Regions from separate parts of the Weizmannia sp. CD-2023 genome, predicted to be linked through region 4. Evidence: riboswitches for the same ligand, from Rfam matches in the RefSeq annotation. Region 4 holds a riboswitch; each other region holds the start of a gene.
What was found. Region 4 has a riboswitch for thiamine pyrophosphate ahead of P9687_RS03240 (MTH1187 family thiamine-binding protein). Riboswitches for the same ligand answer to the same signal wherever they lie in the genome.
Positions count from the first base shown of each region.

Region 1: another riboswitch for thiamine pyrophosphate. It lies ahead of P9687_RS09665 (ABC transporter permease); the one in region 4 lies ahead of P9687_RS03240 (MTH1187 family thiamine-binding protein).
Region 2: another riboswitch for thiamine pyrophosphate. It lies ahead of thiT (energy-coupled thiamine transporter ThiT); the one in region 4 lies ahead of P9687_RS03240 (MTH1187 family thiamine-binding protein).
Region 3: another riboswitch for thiamine pyrophosphate. It lies ahead of tenA (thiaminase II); the one in region 4 lies ahead of P9687_RS03240 (MTH1187 family thiamine-binding protein).

Region 1 covers NZ_JARTJQ010000069.1:11,704-16,109, forward strand. Annotated here, with positions in the region: gene P9687_RS09660 (ABC transporter substrate-binding protein) at 377-1,366, opposite strand; gene P9687_RS09665 (ABC transporter permease) at 1,378-2,142, opposite strand; TPP riboswitch at 2,389-2,500, opposite strand; gene P9687_RS09670 (MFS transporter) at 2,912-4,159, shown strand; gene P9687_RS09675 (TetR/AcrR family transcriptional regulator) at 4,128-4,406, shown strand, end outside.
Region 2 covers NZ_JARTJQ010000017.1:8,441-12,846, forward strand. Annotated here, with positions in the region: gene P9687_RS01970 (FAD-dependent oxidoreductase) at 1-105, opposite strand, end outside; gene P9687_RS01975 (CBS domain-containing protein) at 173-634, opposite strand; gene P9687_RS01980 (MBL fold metallo-hydrolase) at 712-1,566, opposite strand; gene thiT (energy-coupled thiamine transporter ThiT) at 1,763-2,353, opposite strand; TPP riboswitch at 2,402-2,502, opposite strand; gene P9687_RS01990 (SOS response-associated peptidase) at 2,560-3,234, opposite strand; gene trhO (oxygen-dependent tRNA uridine(34) hydroxylase TrhO) at 3,615-4,406, opposite strand, start outside.
Region 3 covers NZ_JARTJQ010000025.1:50,531-54,936, reverse strand. Annotated here, with positions in the region: gene thiW (energy coupling factor transporter S component ThiW) at 309-827, opposite strand; gene tenA (thiaminase II) at 867-1,688, opposite strand; TPP riboswitch at 1,680-1,769, opposite strand; partial or broken gene P9687_RS03005 (helix-turn-helix domain-containing protein) at 1,901-1,999, opposite strand; gene P9687_RS03000 (alpha/beta hydrolase) at 2,099-2,992, opposite strand; gene P9687_RS02995 (hypothetical protein) at 3,297-3,527, opposite strand; gene P9687_RS02990 (class I SAM-dependent methyltransferase) at 4,081-4,406, opposite strand, start outside.
Region 4 covers NZ_JARTJQ010000027.1:46,077-50,482, reverse strand. Annotated here, with positions in the region: gene P9687_RS03255 (ABC transporter ATP-binding protein) at 1-708, opposite strand, end outside; gene P9687_RS03250 (ABC transporter substrate-binding protein) at 705-1,703, opposite strand; gene P9687_RS03245 (ABC transporter permease) at 1,700-2,497, opposite strand; gene P9687_RS03240 (MTH1187 family thiamine-binding protein) at 2,448-2,771, opposite strand; TPP riboswitch at 2,853-2,955, opposite strand; gene P9687_RS03235 (amidase) at 3,801-4,406, opposite strand, start outside.

The sequences.
Region 1 (4,406 bases), on a different contig from region 4:
GCCATGCGCCTGCTTTTTCTAGACAGCGACCCCATTTTGTCGGCTTGCAGGCATGCTCTGGGTGCAGCGTTTTCTACTCCTAACCTGCCTCAGCAAAAGGCGGCTGATGTTTTACGCCGGGTTCTTCACGAAGTTGCAGTGAGCCTTCCTTCTGCTTCACATCAAAAAATTACAGGCAAACCATGCAAAAAAACCGCAGACCATACAGCTGCGGTTTTTTTCGAATTCTTACAGGAAGGAGCGGTGCTTGAAATTCGGGAATAGATCCGGAAGTTGTTAACAAACGCCAACATTTACCGCCCCATTCACCCGGATTCCTCGTATTCAAACGCTACCGGAAGTAAATGTTGTCTTCACTTCCGGTCATTTTGGTTTCTTATTGATTTTCTAAGTTGACAAAAGCCTTTTCGGGATTGACATGTGTTTTTGTGATTTTTGCCTGGTACAGCCAATCCGAAACGTCTTGCCATTTTTTTGGGTCCTGATCGGCAATAGTTTTATTTTTCTCGTCCATCTTCGGCAGTAAAATGTGCAGGCTCTTCGTTTCCACATTTTTATCCAGCGGTGAGGAGGCATCTTCATGTTTTAACAAAATGGCAAGCGCCTTTTCCGGATGTTTTTTGACATATTGCTGGCCTTTTTCGGCAGCAGCAAGAAATTTTTTAAAAATGTCTGGCTGCTGTTTCAGCTTATTTTCGTTTGCGATGAAAACGAGTTCGTCATAATCCGGAACGCCGTATTTTGCCGGATTGAACGCTCTAACGGGTACGCCCTCCTTTTCCAGCAGCAGCTGTTCATGATTGACAAAACCGCCGACGATCGCATCAGTTTTATGGGCTGTCAGAGCAGGGATTAAATCATAGCCAACATCCACTGTTTTCACCTTGTCCGGATCGCCCCCGTCTGCTTTGACCATTGTCCGCACGGCTGCTTCTTCCAGCGGAATGGAAGAGTAGCCGACCGTTTTGCCCGCCAGGTCTTTCGGTGAGCGGATGCCGCTTGAAGCCGGCACCATCACACGGTTCAGCGTATGGCGGACGACGGTGCCAAAAGATTGGACCGGAATCTTCTCATCGCGCGCGATTAACACTTGGGGTTGATAACTTAATGCAATATCAATTCGATTCGCAGCCGCAAGTTTTAACGGGTCATTTGTGTCAGAAGGCATTTTGATGCTGACATCAAGGCCCTGCGCTTTAAAATAGCCTTTTTCCTGGGCTACATAAAGAAAAGAATGAACCGCATTTGGATACCAATCCAGCATGATCGTTACTTTTTGCACATGTTTCGTTGCTTGCTGCGAATGATTGCTGCAGGCACCTAGGAAACATGCGAGCACAGCGGCCATTATCCATCGTTTTTTCATTGAAAATCCCCCTAAATTTTTGTTCTGTTTTTCAATAAGCCTTTTTCCATCCCATAAATAAGCAAAAATAATCCCATGCCGAACGCAGCCAAAAGAAAAACGGCCGAAAAAACTGCGTCCGACTGCAAATATCCGGACATTCGCTTGCTAAAAAATCCAAGCCCCGCAGTTGCGCCAAGCCACTCCCCGATCGCTGCCCCGCTGACACAATATACAACCGATAATTTCAAGCCGGATAAAAATTGAGGAAGAGCCATTGGGACAGAAAGTTTTCGAAAAATATCCCAGCGGCTGGCGCCCATTGTCCGAAACAAATTCAAATAGGCGGAATCAACGGTTTTTAATCCGTCAAAAGTGCTGATTACAATCGGAAAGATAGCCGTTAACACAATGATCGCTACCTTGCTCCAAACTGAATAACCGAACCACATCATAAAAACAGGTGATACGGCGACAAGCGGGATCGTTTGCGAAATAACAAGAAACGGATAAAAGATTTTTTCAGCCATTTTGGAAACATACATGAGGACACCGATCATCACTCCACCCGCAACGGATAAAAGAAAACCGATGCCGACTTCCTCCACTGTCGCTGGCAAATGCACATTTATTAATTGCCTGTGATTTTCTATGAAAGATGCATAGATTTGGGAAGGGGACGGCAAAATGAAAGACGGGATCATCCCTTTCTGTATGACCCACTGCCAGATGGCTATCAAGACTAGCATCGTAACGCAAAAAAGTCCGTAATCCCCCAGCCATTTTCGCCACTTCATTTAGGAAACCTCCTTTCATCCAAACTTCCAATATGTATAAGCTGCAAACCGTTCCAAAGCCCGTTCAACCATTTGAATTTTTTCCTGCTATAGCAATCTTCCACCTACTTTTTGTTTTTATTTCTTCCTGCCCGTCGTCATTGACGGGGTTTTTCCGGTTACCGCCCTAAAAGCAGCTATTTTCCCTCCCTTCCAACAGAAAAAAGCCAGGCCTGTAAAAGACCTGACTTTAATAAGCAAGAAAATTTTCACAAATCCCTACTTTCCTACGCCGGCATGATCCGGATCAGGTCCAAAGGGTTGAAAAACCAACTGTTTTTCTCTCAGCCCGCCAATCCGGGCACCCCTAGTAGTCTGAAATATTCACTTTTTTCTATTATAGGCTTTCTATTTGCTTGTGTAAAGTGGTGCAGGCTTTTTTCTATGGTAATTGGTTCGATAGTCAGGGCTCCTGTTTTTACCAAAAAACCCGGGAAAAAAAGCAAAAAAACTTTTAATCATCATGATTTGCCTCTTATTCACGATATATAAGCTCATTTAACGCTTCATTCCGTCATCGTAAACTGAATAGATAGCCATTCAGATATTTATACGACAGCGGCTGCGGTTGCAAGTGCTGACGGAAACAACCACATCGCCCCCTCTTCTCGTGCTTGTATGCTCACAAAAAAACCAATTTTATGAAAAAGATGAAAATAGTCTTGTTAAATGACACAAATGTCGCTTATAATTATAAAAACGACACATGTGTCATTTAAGGAGGAGCATAATGAAGCATTCGCTTTTTAAAAATCATTCCTTTCTATTCTTAATCAGTGCGCAAACCGTTTCAAATCTTGGCGACTGGCTGCATCTTGTTGCATTGTTTGCATTAGTGGCATTTAAGTGGCACGCTGACCCGATTGCAATGGCAGGCATTACATTATGCATGGTGCTGCCGTCAATTTTATTTGGATCCCCTGCCGGCTGGCTGGCAGACCGGTTTAACCGTAAAGTGCTGATGAGCTTCTCGGATTTCGCCCGCTGCGGTTGTGTGCTCGGGATTGCTTTTTCCGTTTCGCTTTGGCAAGTTTATATCTTTCTATTTTTTTTGGGCTTTTTCTCAGCCGTCTTCACCCCTGCAGAAAGCGGCCTGCTTCGCCAAGTTGTTGGTGAAAACCAAATACAGGCGGCAATCGGCACAAGCGAGATGATCAATAACAGCGCCAAAATCATCGGGCCGGTAGCAGGCGGCGCATTGATCAGCCTGACCGGAATCAAAGGCGCTTTTTATCTTGATGCCATTTCTTTCTTCCTCTCCGCCCTCCTGCTGTTTGGAATCAAGGCGCCAACATTACAGAGCCCGGTAAAAAGTGATCTAGAACATCGGGAAAAGGTCGCGCTAACTGAAGGATTTCGCTTTCTCTCCGGTTTTCCCGTGTTAAAAATGGGTCTGATCGTTTTTTGTACCATGATACTGGCCTTGCAAATTTCTGATTCCCAGGCCATGATATTAATAAGGGATATCAAGAACGCAACGGTCCATTTTGCGAGCTGGTGTATTGCGGCAAGCGGTTTTGGCATGCTTACTGCTTCCGTGCTGTTTACGAAAATAAAGTTAGGGGAGAAATTAATCACTTTAAAAATCAGCCCCGCCATACTTGGTTTGGGGTGTATCATAGTAAGTACGGGTACCGGCTGGCCGATCGGCATCATTGAAGCCGTTTACCCTTGCGTCTTTTTTCTGATGGGTTTTTCTTTTACAATGGCTGCCATTCCTTTCGATGTGCTCGTCCAAAAGAAAACGCCTGAAACGCATACCGGAAGAGTGTTCGGTACCATCAACAGCCTTTCTACACTCGCTGTGCTTGTTGGCATATTACTTGGAGGCTCGCTTTCAGAGTGGTTTGGCGTCCGTCTCGCATTCCTGATCTCTGGCGGAACCACTTGCCTGCTTGCTGCCGTTTCCGCAATCGCAATGAAAAAAGCAGAAAGGAAGGAAATTCATGTCGCCGAGGGTATCAAAACAACATCTTGAAGAAAGAAAAAATCATATATTGGATGCTGCGAAGCGGGTGTTTGAACGAAAAGGCTATGAACCTGTTACCATGCAGGATATCGTAAAAGAAGCCGGCATTAGCAGAGGAAATCTGTATCAGTATTTTTCCAACACAGAAGAAATCATGCAGGCGGTTATTGAAAAAAATGACGATTCATTTTATACGTATATTCAAGACCTGGCAGGCAGCCACGAAAAAATATGGGATGCCATTCAAGCCTATCAG
Region 2 (4,406 bases), on a different contig from region 4:
GGCCACATCGGCTTCCATATCCTGCGTTAACGATGGAAATTGCGGCATCGTGACCGTTTTGCGCCACAACGGTTCAGGAGATTGCGGCATTGAAGTTCCGTTCATGATTTGACCTCCCCGAAAGACTGTTATGTATAGTCTTCCCCGGGGAGGCCGGTCTAAACATTGCGATTTAGCTGTTGAGCAATTTATCCGTAATCTGGCGCATGATATCGCCTCTTGAGATGACGCCGACAACACGCCCTGCCTGATTGACGACCGGAAGCTTTTTAAAATGGTGTTTTGCCAGAATCCTGAGCGCATTTTCAAAATCGTCTTCAGGCCTTACCGTATACAGTTCCCGCCGTTTCATAATCTTTTCCACCGGGAAGTCCAGGCTGTGCACCAATTTTTCATTAAAGTCTTCCTGCTCATTTACCACGATCGTAATATAAAAATCGTAAACGGTCCGTGCCTTTGGCTGCAAAAAGCGGATGACATCCCCGTCGCTGATCATACCGAGCAGCTTTCCTTCCGCGTCCACGACCGGTACGCCGCCGATCCGGTGGTGGGCAAGCACCTTTAACAGTTCCCGGATCGTTGTCTCTTTTTTTACCGTAATAACATCCCGGATCATAAAATCTTTGACTTCCAATTTTCTCGCCCCTTTATATCCATCCATTTACAAATTATTGTAAACCTTTGCGGGGAAGGAAGCAATGAACAAACCGCCTATTGTGTGCCATCTACGTATTTCCCGTGATCCGGGAGCGCGATTTCATCAAATCCGGATACAAGGGCCTCAAGCCCTTTCCGCAAGCCGGAGCCAGACATCGGGATCCCGTGGCCGCAAACAGCAGTTTCCGGCTTTAAGGCAGCTAATTTTTCAACTGAGCGTTTGGCCGCTTTCCAGTCATTTGTAAAATAGCGCGGCGGCCCGTTTACTTCCTGCCTTTGCACCAGCACTTTCCAAAATTCATCCTGCCTGACGGTGATAAATGCGTCCCCCGTGATCAACACGCTGTCTGCTTCCCTGAAGAACGACACATGCCCTCTCGAATGGCCGGGCGTATGGATCCATTTCCAGCCCGGCAAAAATGGGACCGTCCCGTCTTCGGGAAGGGGCTGGACAGCATGGCCAAGATCAACCGGTTCATTCGGATAAATCATGGAAATCTTCGCCAGCAGGCCGCCTTCAACGGACGGATCGGGATCCGGATACGTTTCACGCCCGGTTAAATAGGGCAACTCCAATCGATGTGCAAAAACCGGCACGTCCCACTTTTCCAATAATGGCGCAATCGCTCCGACATGGTCAAAATGGCCGTGCGTCAGTAAAACCGCTTTTGGTTTTGCCTTTTCCCCGAAGCGTGCCCGCACGGCTGAAAATATCGCTTCGGCAGAACCCGGCATGCCGGCATCCACGAGAACAAATGCATCGGTTCCGGCCCTGCCGATCAGGCACACATTGACAATTTGGATGGTAAGGCAATAGAGATCCGGCAGCAATTCTCTGCCTGTTCCGCTTTCAATCGAAGTCATCGGGATGACCCGGTGGCCAAACGGGTGATGAATGTCTTTGTCCATAAAATCCCCTTTCTTTCATTTTCCTTCTATTTATCTTTTCCCGTTTCTCGAAAGCATTACCCGTAGCCTCCTATCATCAACCGAAAAAGCAGTAAAAACCGGACTGCCGGCTTTACAAGGCGCCTGTTACCATGAAGCCTCTTTCCTTCAGCGAAAACGGCAAGGCGCAGTTGGCCTTGCCGTTTTCAAGTTGCTTTTATGCCGCATGCCTGTGCGGATTGCGGTATTTTGTCAGCAGCTGCGGGGCGGCATTCAAGAGAATCGCCGCAACAGCTGCGCATAAAATCGCATTCCCAATCATCGTGCCGCCATTCATGATGAGAGAATAGAGAAACGCCGACTGTCCTTTAGGCGCATAGGAACCCCAAAAAATCACGCCGGCTACGAAATGCCAGAAATAGCGGGCAAAACTTCCGGTAAGAACGGAAAGGCATATCCAAAAAGTCATCGTGCCCTTTTTATAGTGACGACAGCTTCTTTCGACAAGCGGCCGGAAAAGCCCGGCAAACCCGATGAACGAAAAAGCGACCGGATATTCCATGATGCCCTGAAGCGGGTTAAGAATATCATTAGCATCACCGGTGACGATCTGCAGCAGGCTCCAAATAAATCCGGAAGCAACACTTGCTTTAAATCCCCAGCGAAAAGCGACCACAAAAATCGGCAGCATGGCAAACGACAGAGAAATCGCGGACGTCACCTTAATGGACGGCAATAAGTCCAACACGAGCGCGAACGCCGCAAAAATAGCCGCTTCAATCATAGCCTGTAAACTTAATTTGCCCATAAAAAAATCCCCCTTTTGGTATGCATGAACATAACGAACCATGGGAGGACAAAAGAAATTCCACATCCCTACGCCGGCATTAACCGGACAGGTTCAAAGGGTCAGAACATGGCGTTCACTCTCAGCTTAACGCTCCCCCTGTGGTTACGTTCATGAAATTGTCACCTTTATGATAAACTTTTTGCCACAACATTTCAACAAAAAATTTAATCTTTTGGCAATAACAGCTCCGGAAAATTGTTTTTCGGCGAATTGACGCGTTCAGATACGGCATACATTTCCATTAGGTCTGCATCATACTGCGAAAGGAGTGGCAACAGCCGGCCCGCCTCAGTGACCGATGTGTCCAGCCATTTTTCTTCATCTTCCCTGCGTAAAATCACCGGCATCCGGTCGTGAATTTTTGCCATCATCCTGTTCGCCTTTGTCGTTAAAATCGTGCAAGTAAAGACCGGATTCCCTTCCTGGTCCATCCATTTTTCCCAAAGCCCGGCCATCGCAAAAATGCCCCTGTTCTTAAGCCTGATCCGCATCGGCGCCCGGGTGCCGTCTTTTCGGTTCCACTCAAAAAAAGAATCGGCCGGAATGAGGCAGCGCCGCCTTTTCACTGCCTCCCGGAAACCCGGTTTCTGAAATACGGTTTCGCTTCTGGCATTGATCATCTTATGCCCGATTTTCGGATCTTTTGCCCAGGAAGGAATCAAGCCCCATTTTAAAAAACCGAGTCTGTACTGCCCATGGGCGCTGATCACGGCAGCCACCATTTGCGAAGGCGCGACATTATAACTTTTGGCATATTCACTGCTTGAAAAAGAAGCTTTGGCATGGAACCTTTCTTCCAATTCATTTACAGATGCCGTTAACGTGTACCTCCCGCACATCCAAATCCCGCCTTTCTTTCTATCCTGAAAATATTGCCCGCTGATTTTCATCCTCTGCCATACCGCGTATGAAGCGGCAAAGATGCCCATTTTTCCCCATTTTACACAAAAAACAGGCAGATAAAAAGGATTTGGCCCAGTTGCACCAAATCCTTTCTCTGTTCCGGAACGCACCGCTTGTTAACCCTGCCCCCGAGCTGGGATGTTTGCAGCAGTTCCCGGTTTTTCTTCTCTTTTTCACATTCCGCTCTTTAGGCCTTGTTTCTTTCAAGAAAATGCCGTTTCCGAAGCAAGGAATCGTTCCGGCAGGGAGCGAGCACGGTTTCCATGCCCTTTTTCACCATCCGCTTTTCGGATCGTAAGGTTAAAAGCCGCACCGGTTACCGGTTTAACGCCGCGTCTTCTTCTTCGATCCGGCGCAGCCGTTCAGCCACTTCTTCCGGTGTAAGGCCGTGTTCTTTTACATATAAGTTATTTGGTACGGTACGGCATTCATGCGAGCAGCTCCGCATATATTTATGTTCATTTTCTTCCGAGCATAAAATTTGCTTGTTGCAGGCCGGGTTGGCGCAGTTGACATAACGTTCGCACGGTTCCCCCGTAAAATAATCCCGGCCGACAACGACATGTTCTTTTCGATTGACCGGAACGGAAATCCGTTCGTCGAATACATACAGTTTGCCGTCCCACAGCTCGCCCTGCACTTCCGGATCCTTTCCGTATGTTACAATCCCGCCGTGCAGTTGGCCGACATCTTCAAACCCTTCTTCCAAAAGCCAGCCCGAAAATTTTTCACAGCGGATGCCGCCTGTGCAATACGTCACAATTCTTTTGCCTTTTAATTGATCTTTATGTTCGCGCACCCATCCCGGCAGTTCGCGGAAAGCGCGGATATCCGGGCGCAATGCTCCGCGGAAATGGCCGAGATCATACTCATAATCATTGCGCGCATCCAGTACAACGGTATCTTCAGCCAGCAGCGCCTCGCGAAATTCTTTCGGGGATAAATATTTTCCCGTTTTTTCATTCGGATTGATATCTTTTTCAAGCCGCAGCGTAACCAGTTCCTTACGCGGGCGGACGTGCATTTTTTTAAACGCATGGCCATCTGCTTCATCTTCTTTAAAGACCATGTCCCGGAACCGGGGATCGGCGTGCATCTTTTCTTTATA
Region 3 (4,406 bases), on a different contig from region 4:
TATCAATAGCTGGCATCCTGTATGTGCCGTGGCAATGCCTTCAATTCTCCGTGGTGCTTCACTCAAATGTAAATGTAAGAGGAAGCTCGTATTCAATCTGGATAGCGGCTGTATACAGGCGAGCCGGTTGGCAAATGGATCCGGCCAGCGAAGGTTTCAGACTATGCCGGAGTGCCGTCATAATGCAAGCAAAATCAGGCTCTGTTTTCAAGAGCCTGATTTTACTGGCATGGATTTTGACCGGTTATCAATGGCTGGCAACCTGTATGCACCATGGCAAATGCCTTCAATCCTCCGTGGTGCTTCACTCAAAGCTTACGGTTGCTTACGGTATGATTGATCATTCTGTCCCACCCTTTATTTTTTTGTAAAACTTTTATCAAAACATAGCCAAAAATGGCCCCTGCAAAAGAGCTTAAAAAGAAGGCAGGGATAAATCCGAAAAGCGTTGACGCTTGGCCGAGCAGAAAAACAGCAATGGGATAACAGGCCAGGGCACCGAGAATGCCTGTCCCCATGACCTCCCCAACAAAGGCAAAAATGAGCTTATTCGTCTTCGCGTACAGATAAGCTGCCAAAAACGCGCCGATCATGCTTCCCGGAAAGGCAAAAATACTCCCTGTCCCAAGCAAGTTACGTAAAAGCGAGGATATAAAGGCTTGTGCAACCGCATAACCGGGGCCGAGTAAAACAGCCGAGAGTATGTTGGCAAAATGCTGTACCGGAAAAATTTTTGCAAAACCAACCGGGATATAAATCAAGCTGCTGGATGCAGTTGTGATAGCTGCAATAACTGCAGTTGCTGTTATTTTTTGTGTTTTTCTCATTAGAACCAACCTTCCCTCCTTTTTAGTTGCGAATGAAAATCAGACCGGCCAGTCTTGTTTTTTATCGTTCATATCCCAAAATAAATATTCATACTTTGAGGCCATTTGAAAATGGCGTTCTAAGGCCATCAGTTCCGTTTCTGATTTTCCGCTTGCCAGTTGGTCCATTAAGTCAATTAACCACTGCGTTCCGGAGCCGAACGTTTCTGAAGAATAGGTTTCGATCCATTTCTTGTAAGGATTGGCCTCCAATGTGTCTCGATGATTTACTTTTAGCAGTTTCCCAATTTCCCAATAATCCCAGGCACACGGCAACAAGCAGGCAACAAGTTCAGCCAAGCCTCCATTGGCGGCCACTTGTAGCATGTAACTCGTGTAAGCAAGGTTGGCCGGCGTTGGTTGAGTTGCTTCTAAATCCGTGCGTGTAATGCCAAACTCGGCAGCGTATTGGCGGTGTAGTTCCATCTCAAAATGCAACGATTCATGGAGCACCGCAGCAAATCTCGTCATAATGTCCAGGTTACCCGCTTTCACAACACCCATGGCAAACAGTTTTGCGTACTCAACTAAATATACGTAATCCTGCTTTAAATAATAGATAAATTTATCTCTTTCTAAAGTTCCGTTCCCCAGTCCCACGACAAAAGGATGGTTATGGTTTTTCTCCCAAATCGGCTGGACATTTTGATATAGCCTTTCTGTAAAAGATCGTTTCAACAATGATTCCTCCTTGTTTACCGGGAAAACGATTACGGTTTGCAGGCTGGTTTCTCCCTTTGCCCTAAGCAGCTTCAAAATAAAAAACCCGCCCTCCATCGGAAAGCGGGTGTATAAATTACAAATCATCAGGTGTAATTTCATTACCTACTTCCCTACGCTAGTACGAACTAGATCAGGTTCTAAGGGTACTTCTCAGCCAATCCGGCGCCCCTAGTAGACGATTGTGAATATTCATTTTCATTAATTTTACCATATCATAGTCCCGAATTTTGTGCAACAGCAAAATTATTGCCCGTCTTTTAAGTTTTTGTTAAATATGAAAAAAAGCACAGGATGTTACCTCAAATGCCGCCCGTACCACGCTTCAGTTCCCGAGATACGGTATTTTTTTTACAGCCAACCACATCAGCGATTACTTGCATGGATTTTCCTTCTGCACGAAGGGTGGCAATCTACTCCATGGATAAACCTCCGTATTGATTGCGTTTTTATCGCAAACGGTTTATCATGTTTTTTTTCATTTATTTAGCTTGTTGCATTTGATTATCCAACTAGCCTTTTGTAATTTTATCAAAAAAGTCTATATAATCTACTATTGCATTTTCAAAATAATCACCTAAATAAATATTGAAATGTCCACAATCGTACGCTTTAATCGTTGCTTTCTTGGAGCGTTTTGCACACTTTATGGTTGCCCAAGCAGGTGCTAATGTATCTTTCCGACAAACCGCATAAAATATCGGTATTTCTATATTTTTAGTGTATCTACTAGGTGAACATTTAAAAAATTCTAAAACTGTTCTTGCAGGGGCTTTATTCACAAACTTTAAATTTTCAGGCATCAACTTAAAAACCTCTTTGTAATCAGGAACAGCCATCATCGCTACTTTCCCATGCGCATCCACCAATTTAATCATGACCGGATGATACCCGGTAATAGAAGATAAAACGTCGGCTATGACAAAGGGGAATATTTTTAGGGCAGATAGCGGTGAGACCGTTTTCATTGTAGCTAAATTGTTTGTATATGGGCACTGTGCCACGGTTGCAAGAATATCTATTCGATGAGCTGATAGGGTTATAACGTGTCCCCCACTAAACGAACTTCCAAACAGGAGTATTTTACTATCATCAATCCTATCATTCTTTTTGATGAAATCAATGGCAGAGTTCCAATCTGCAAGTTGTTCTTTTACATTTATCCGTTGTCTTTTATTTCCGTCACTTGCTCCATGGTTACGATAATCAAATAAAAAGCAGGCATACCCGGCAGCAGCAAACCTTTCAGCATATGCGTCCAACCGCATTTCACGCACTCCACCCAAGCCATGAGCCATTACAATTACCGGGCATCTTTTATCTACATTGGGTAGATATAGCCACGCGCTACACCTTGTTCCATTTGAATAAAAGTCAATATCTTCTCGTCGAAATTGATTGTTCATTTTTCTCCCTTCTCCCGCTTCAGGCGAGCACAAACATTGCACGAAATAGAATTGACATATACGTATAAAAATGGCTCCACAGTGAACTACTCCCACTTCGACGGGTCACTCGAAGTAGGGGCTTCTCGACTTATCGTTACTTTTACGAGCTAACGAAAGCTGACCAAGCGATCCTTTTTGTTCCAAGCGTTTATGTTTCATACTAACCCCAATAAGCATATGCCTTCTTGTTTGTATCCCCGAATATTGCTCAATTCGTCCAGCGCAGTTTGTGACCAAAATACACGATACTCTTTGTCCACGCTTAAGACCCCTTGAAACATCTCCGAAGATACTTAAGCCCCTGTTCTTTGCTGTAAATGCGTCCGTTTCGCCGATCTTCGCGACTCTTTTGAACCTGACGAACAACTTCTTCATCTTTTGCCAGATATTCAACTTCCTTTTCGTTTAGTGCTTGTTCTCCCCGCTTGAAGGTTAAAAATTCAATAAAATCATACACTTCAAGGACATCTTGTTCAGGAATTTGATCAATCATCCGCTTTAATTCTTCACGGCTCACTCTCAAAACGTTTCACCGCCTTGTGGTTTATTTTCTCATTATATTTTTTAAATGCAAACACACTCCACATGGCTCAGGTGCTGTGAGATATCAGGACGTCCTATCCGTTAAGCAGAATCTGGGTTAGCCATGAGACATCTTTTAAAACGATACTCAATCAATAGCGTTTGCTGCGACATTGAAGGGTATTGATTCTGGCCCGGCCTTAAAATAGCAGTACCGGCCACTTTCCCTAATTTGCCGCGTTTCGGCACTGTCCAGGAAATGGCCGAAATTGGTTAAAAATACTTCAATTTCAGGACTTATATTTTCGGAAATCTATTTTATCAATGTCTTTATAATTGTTATGATCTGCTCTATAACTATTCATAGAGGAAGCCTCATAAACACATAAATATTGTTCAGGATTTAGTAAATAAAATTGAACATCCCCCTTTTGATGCATTTCCGGATCTTCTAATTTTACGCCTGCAAAATTGGGGAAAGTGGGTAGTTGTTCTTACCCGTTGCCCTGCAGGCGGTCAATCAGCTAAATAGTTGCCTTCCATATTGTCCACCGGTCTTTTTCAACGATGTTATTTTCCTTTGTCACCTTTTTCTGGACATAATCGGTCAGCAAACTTAGTTCTTGATCATCCAGTTCATACAAAATGCTTCTTCCTGTTCTTTCACTTATGTCTTTTAATAATTGCGCTTTATTTTCGTGCACCTTTCTTGTTTCCCATAATTTAACTTCTTCAATTTTTTTGAACCCTGCTTCTTGCAAAGCCTCGATGACCGTTTGGCTGCTATGCCTGCGTTTTATTTCCTCATCAATTAATTTTGGAAATAACTCAAATAAATACCCTCTGATGT
Region 4 (4,406 bases):
TTTGTCTTTTTTCAACGCATCCGAAGAGAGCATCTCCCATTTCCGCGGGCGCGGCAAATGCACCTTCAATTCGTGGATGATGGCGGACGGCTGCTGCGACATGACAAAAACACGGTCCGATAGCAGCACGGCTTCATCAAGATCATGGGTAACCATAAGAATCGTCTGGTTTCCTTTCTCCCATGATTCGAGCAGCCAGCGGTGGACATCCATTTTAGTAAAGGCATCGAGCTTCCCGAACGGTTCGTCTAGCAGCATAACCGGTTTTTCGCATAAATACGTGCGCAAAAAGCTGATCCGCTGCCGCATGCCGCCAGAGAGCGAGGCGGGATAGTGGCCGGCGTAATCCTCAAGGCCAAACTGCCGGAGCACCTCCATCCCCCGCAAAACCCGTTCCCGTTTCCGCACCCCTTTTATTTCAAGCGGCAAAACAATGTTTTGCAGTGCCGTCCGCCAAGGCAGAAGCAAATCCTGCTGCGGCATGAAACCGGCGGCATCCTGAACCCCATCCGGTTTGCCGTCAAGCAGCACTTTGCCGCCATTCGCCTTTTCAATCCCGGCAATGATATTTAACAGCGTGCTTTTTCCGCATCCGCTCGGCCCGATAAAAGTACAGAATTCACCTTTCCGGATCGTTGCGGAAATGCCTTCCAGCACTTTTTTCCCGCCAAATGTTTTCGTAATACCTTCCAATTGCAAATACGTCATGGCCGGTTTGGAAGAAATTCGTTTGTGTAGGCAGCCTTGATGTTGATTTTTTTCTTAATGACTTTATGGTCATAAAGGAAGTCCATATAACGGCGCCACACTTCTTCCTTCTGTACCCCCCATTCCGCGGCATCGTCCTGGTACTTCGTGCTTAGCCACTTCTGGCTGGCGCGGACAAGCCCTTTATTTGTATCCGGCACGTCCTTAATCAGGATATCGGCGGCCTGTTCCGGGTGCTTGATTGCAAATGTATAGCCTTGAGCCGTAGCCTTCATAAAAGATTTGACAAGAGGTTTATCCCCTTTGGCCAGTTTTTCGCTTGTAATGATGACCGGGCTGTAATAATCAAGCGCAGGGTCGAGATCTTTGACCATGATAAGATTCAGTTTTTTCCCGCTCCGCTCTGCCTGGATGCCGTCCCAGCCGTAATAAATCCATTCAAAATCCGCTTCACGCCCGATTGATTTGAAAAAATCCGTCTGGCCGAGCACAATATTTTTTACTTTGCTGTAGTCGGCGCCATATTTTTCCATGACCGTTTTGATGACGGCTTCTTCAGACGGCGAACCCCAGCCGCCGTAACGTTTTCCTTCAAAGTCTTTCGGAGAAGTGATGTTGTCTTTTTTCAAAGAAGCAAAGCCAGAAGTATTGTGCTGGATAATCGCGGCAATGGACACAATCGGAATTCCTTCCGTCCTTGCCGTGGTGACATTTTCCTGATAGCTGACCCCGAAATCCGCTTTCCCGGAAGCCACCATTTGTTCAGCCGTAATATTGTCCCCCGGCTGGATGATTTTCACATCCAGGCCCTGCTTTTGAAAATAGTGTTTTGTTTTAGCTACATACAGGCCGGTATGATTGGTGTTCGGAAACCAGTCCAGCACAACCGTCACCTTTTGCAGCGCTTTTTTGCTGTTTTCTTTCTGCCCGCTGCTGGTGCATCCAGCAGCAAGCAGCAACATGGCCGCCTGCAAGATGATTAACATTTTCCTCATTGATGATCTTCCTTTCGGTATACCCATGGTGCGGATAGCCTTTGCAAACATTCAACAGCGCCGTATAAAAGAAATGTGAGCCCAATGATGACAGCAGAGATAGCAAACAGGCGGGCCGTCATAAAAGATTTCGTCGCCCTTGTCAGCATGACGCCGAGCCCTTCGCTTGCGCCGAGCCACTCACCGATAATGGCACCCATCACACTATATGTAACGGCAATTTTTAAACCGGAAAAAAAGTAAGGGAGCACAGCCGGAAATTTGACTTTCCGGTATAGCTGCCATTTTGAAGCATGCATGGTCTTTAACAGTTTCACCAAGTCATCATCCACCGTTTGAAACCCTTCCAGGATGCTCAATGCCAGCGGGAAAAAGCAGATTAAAATGACCACAATGATTTTTGACTGGAGCCCGAATCCGAACCAGACGATTAAAAGCGGCGCAATTGCCACAATCGGAATCGTTTGCGAAACGACCAAAAGCGGCCGGACCAGCATCCGGAAAACGGGAACCATATCCATAAAAACGGCAATCGCTGCGCCAATCACAATGGAAAAGGCTAGTCCGATCAATACTTCTTTTGCAGTTTGCCAAATATTGGGCCAAACCATCCATTGCAGGCTTTTCAATTCCTGCCATACTTCCGTCGGTTTTGGCAGCATCCATTCACTGATATGAAAGCCGGCCGTTACCCCTTGCCAGACGAAGAGCAAAAAAATGAGCCAGGCAGCCGTGAGCGCCGTGTTAACGAACCGGCTGCGGCGTTTGTTCGCGATATTTTGCAATTTTTTCATCCATTGTCACCCCGGTGCTTGGCCGGTAATGGATTTTGATCGATGTGAGGACATCAATCGCACCGGCTTGGACGCAAGCATCCTGCGCTTTTTTGATGATCTCAAGCAGCTCGTCAAGATCGCCTTCCATCGTCGTTTCCATTGCCCCGACTTCATAACGTACGCCGGCGTTTTGGACGACTTCGATCGCGCGGTCGACGACACCGTATAAGTCATCACTTTTAATATGCGGAACAACTGAAAAAGAAACCGTTACTTGATTCGATTTTTCCATCAAATTCTCCTCCTTTTTTTCAAATAAAAAAGCTTTCATTGCATGCGCAAGAAAGCCTGTCCATCCAAAACATGCCGAAACATGCTTCAATATGAGACTCCCTACGCTGGCATTATCCAGATCAGGTGAAGGGTCGATGCAAAGCGGCATCCTCTCAGCCAAACCGGCTCCCCTGCTTTTTTTCCTTGTAATTTTATTGTAACATGAAAGCCATCCTTTTTGGCAAAAAATTTTCAATAGGATGGTGCGGTGCGCAAGCCGGCCTTTGCCTGCCTTGGTAAAGATTGGGGCGTTAAGATAGCGGGGATTTTTGACGGCCTTCCTTAACATAGAACGCCTCTACGTTAAGATAGCATGTCTTTTTTTCGGACTTCCTTAACGTAGAACGCCTCTACGTTAAGATAGCATGTCTTTTTTTCGGGCTTCCTTAACATAGAGCGCCTCTATGTTAAGATAGCGGAACTTTTGGGCAGCCTTCCTTAACATAGGACGTCTCTACATTAAGAAAGCATGACTTTTGGGCGGGCTTCCTTAACATAGAACGCCTCTACGTTAAGATAGCGGGCATTTTTTTCGAGCTTCCTTAACGTAGAACGCCTCTACGTTAAGGAAGCGGGACTTTTGGACGACCTTCCTTAACATAGAGAGTTCTACGTTAAGATAGCGGAACTTTTTGCCGGCATTCCTCAACATAGAACGCCTCTACATTAAGAAAGCGGGCATTTTTTTCGAGCTTCCTTAACGTAGAACGCCTCTACGTTAAGGAAGCGGGACTTTTGGGCAGCCTTAACATAGGACGTCTCTACATTAAGAAAGCATGTCTTTTTGTCGAGCTTCCTTTCTATGTTAAGATAAATCCTGCTTTTTTCACCCTTCCTTAACATAGAACGCCCTACGTTAAGATAGCGGGGATTTTTGGTCTCCTTCCTTAACGTAGAGTGACTCTACGTTAAGGTAGCGAGGATTTTTCGCGGCCTTCCTTAACGTAGAGTTCCAACCCGTGCGTAAGTAACGCCGCTTATTCATGCTTTAAAGGCAAGGGTTTCCCTGCATGCCAACCCAAAGTTCCGACTGTTCGAGCGCATAAGCGACATCCAGCAGCCAATGTTCATTTCCTTTCGGCGCAACCAGCTGTACCCCTAAAGGAAGCCCGGCCGCTGTTACATGAACCGGCAGGCTGATCGCCGGCTGCCCGGTTAAATTGGCCAGCTGCGTAAACGGGGAAAACGTTAAGCTCGGTTCAAACATATCATAGACAAGTGCCTGCTGCTTTTCTTTCGGAAGTCCGGTAACGCCAAACAAGCGATCCCGCTCTTTCCCGGTTTGGGTAAGTTCCCCGATTTTCGGTGCCGGAAACGCGGTTGAAGGCGTGATATACAGGTCATAAGTCTCATGGAAAGCAGCCATTTGTGCTGCGGCTTTATCCCACTCCGCAAGGCTCTTTGCGTATTCCGCCGCCGTGACATTTTTCCCGGCAGCATACAAGACCCACGAAACCGGCTCCATATCTTTTTCCGTAAGCGGGCGTCTAAGTGCGCTTTCCAAATCCGAAAGTTCCGCCGCCATTTCCCCGCAGTTCATTAAATAATAGTTTTCCATCAGCCGCCTGCCGTCAACACCGTTTTTGGCTTCTTC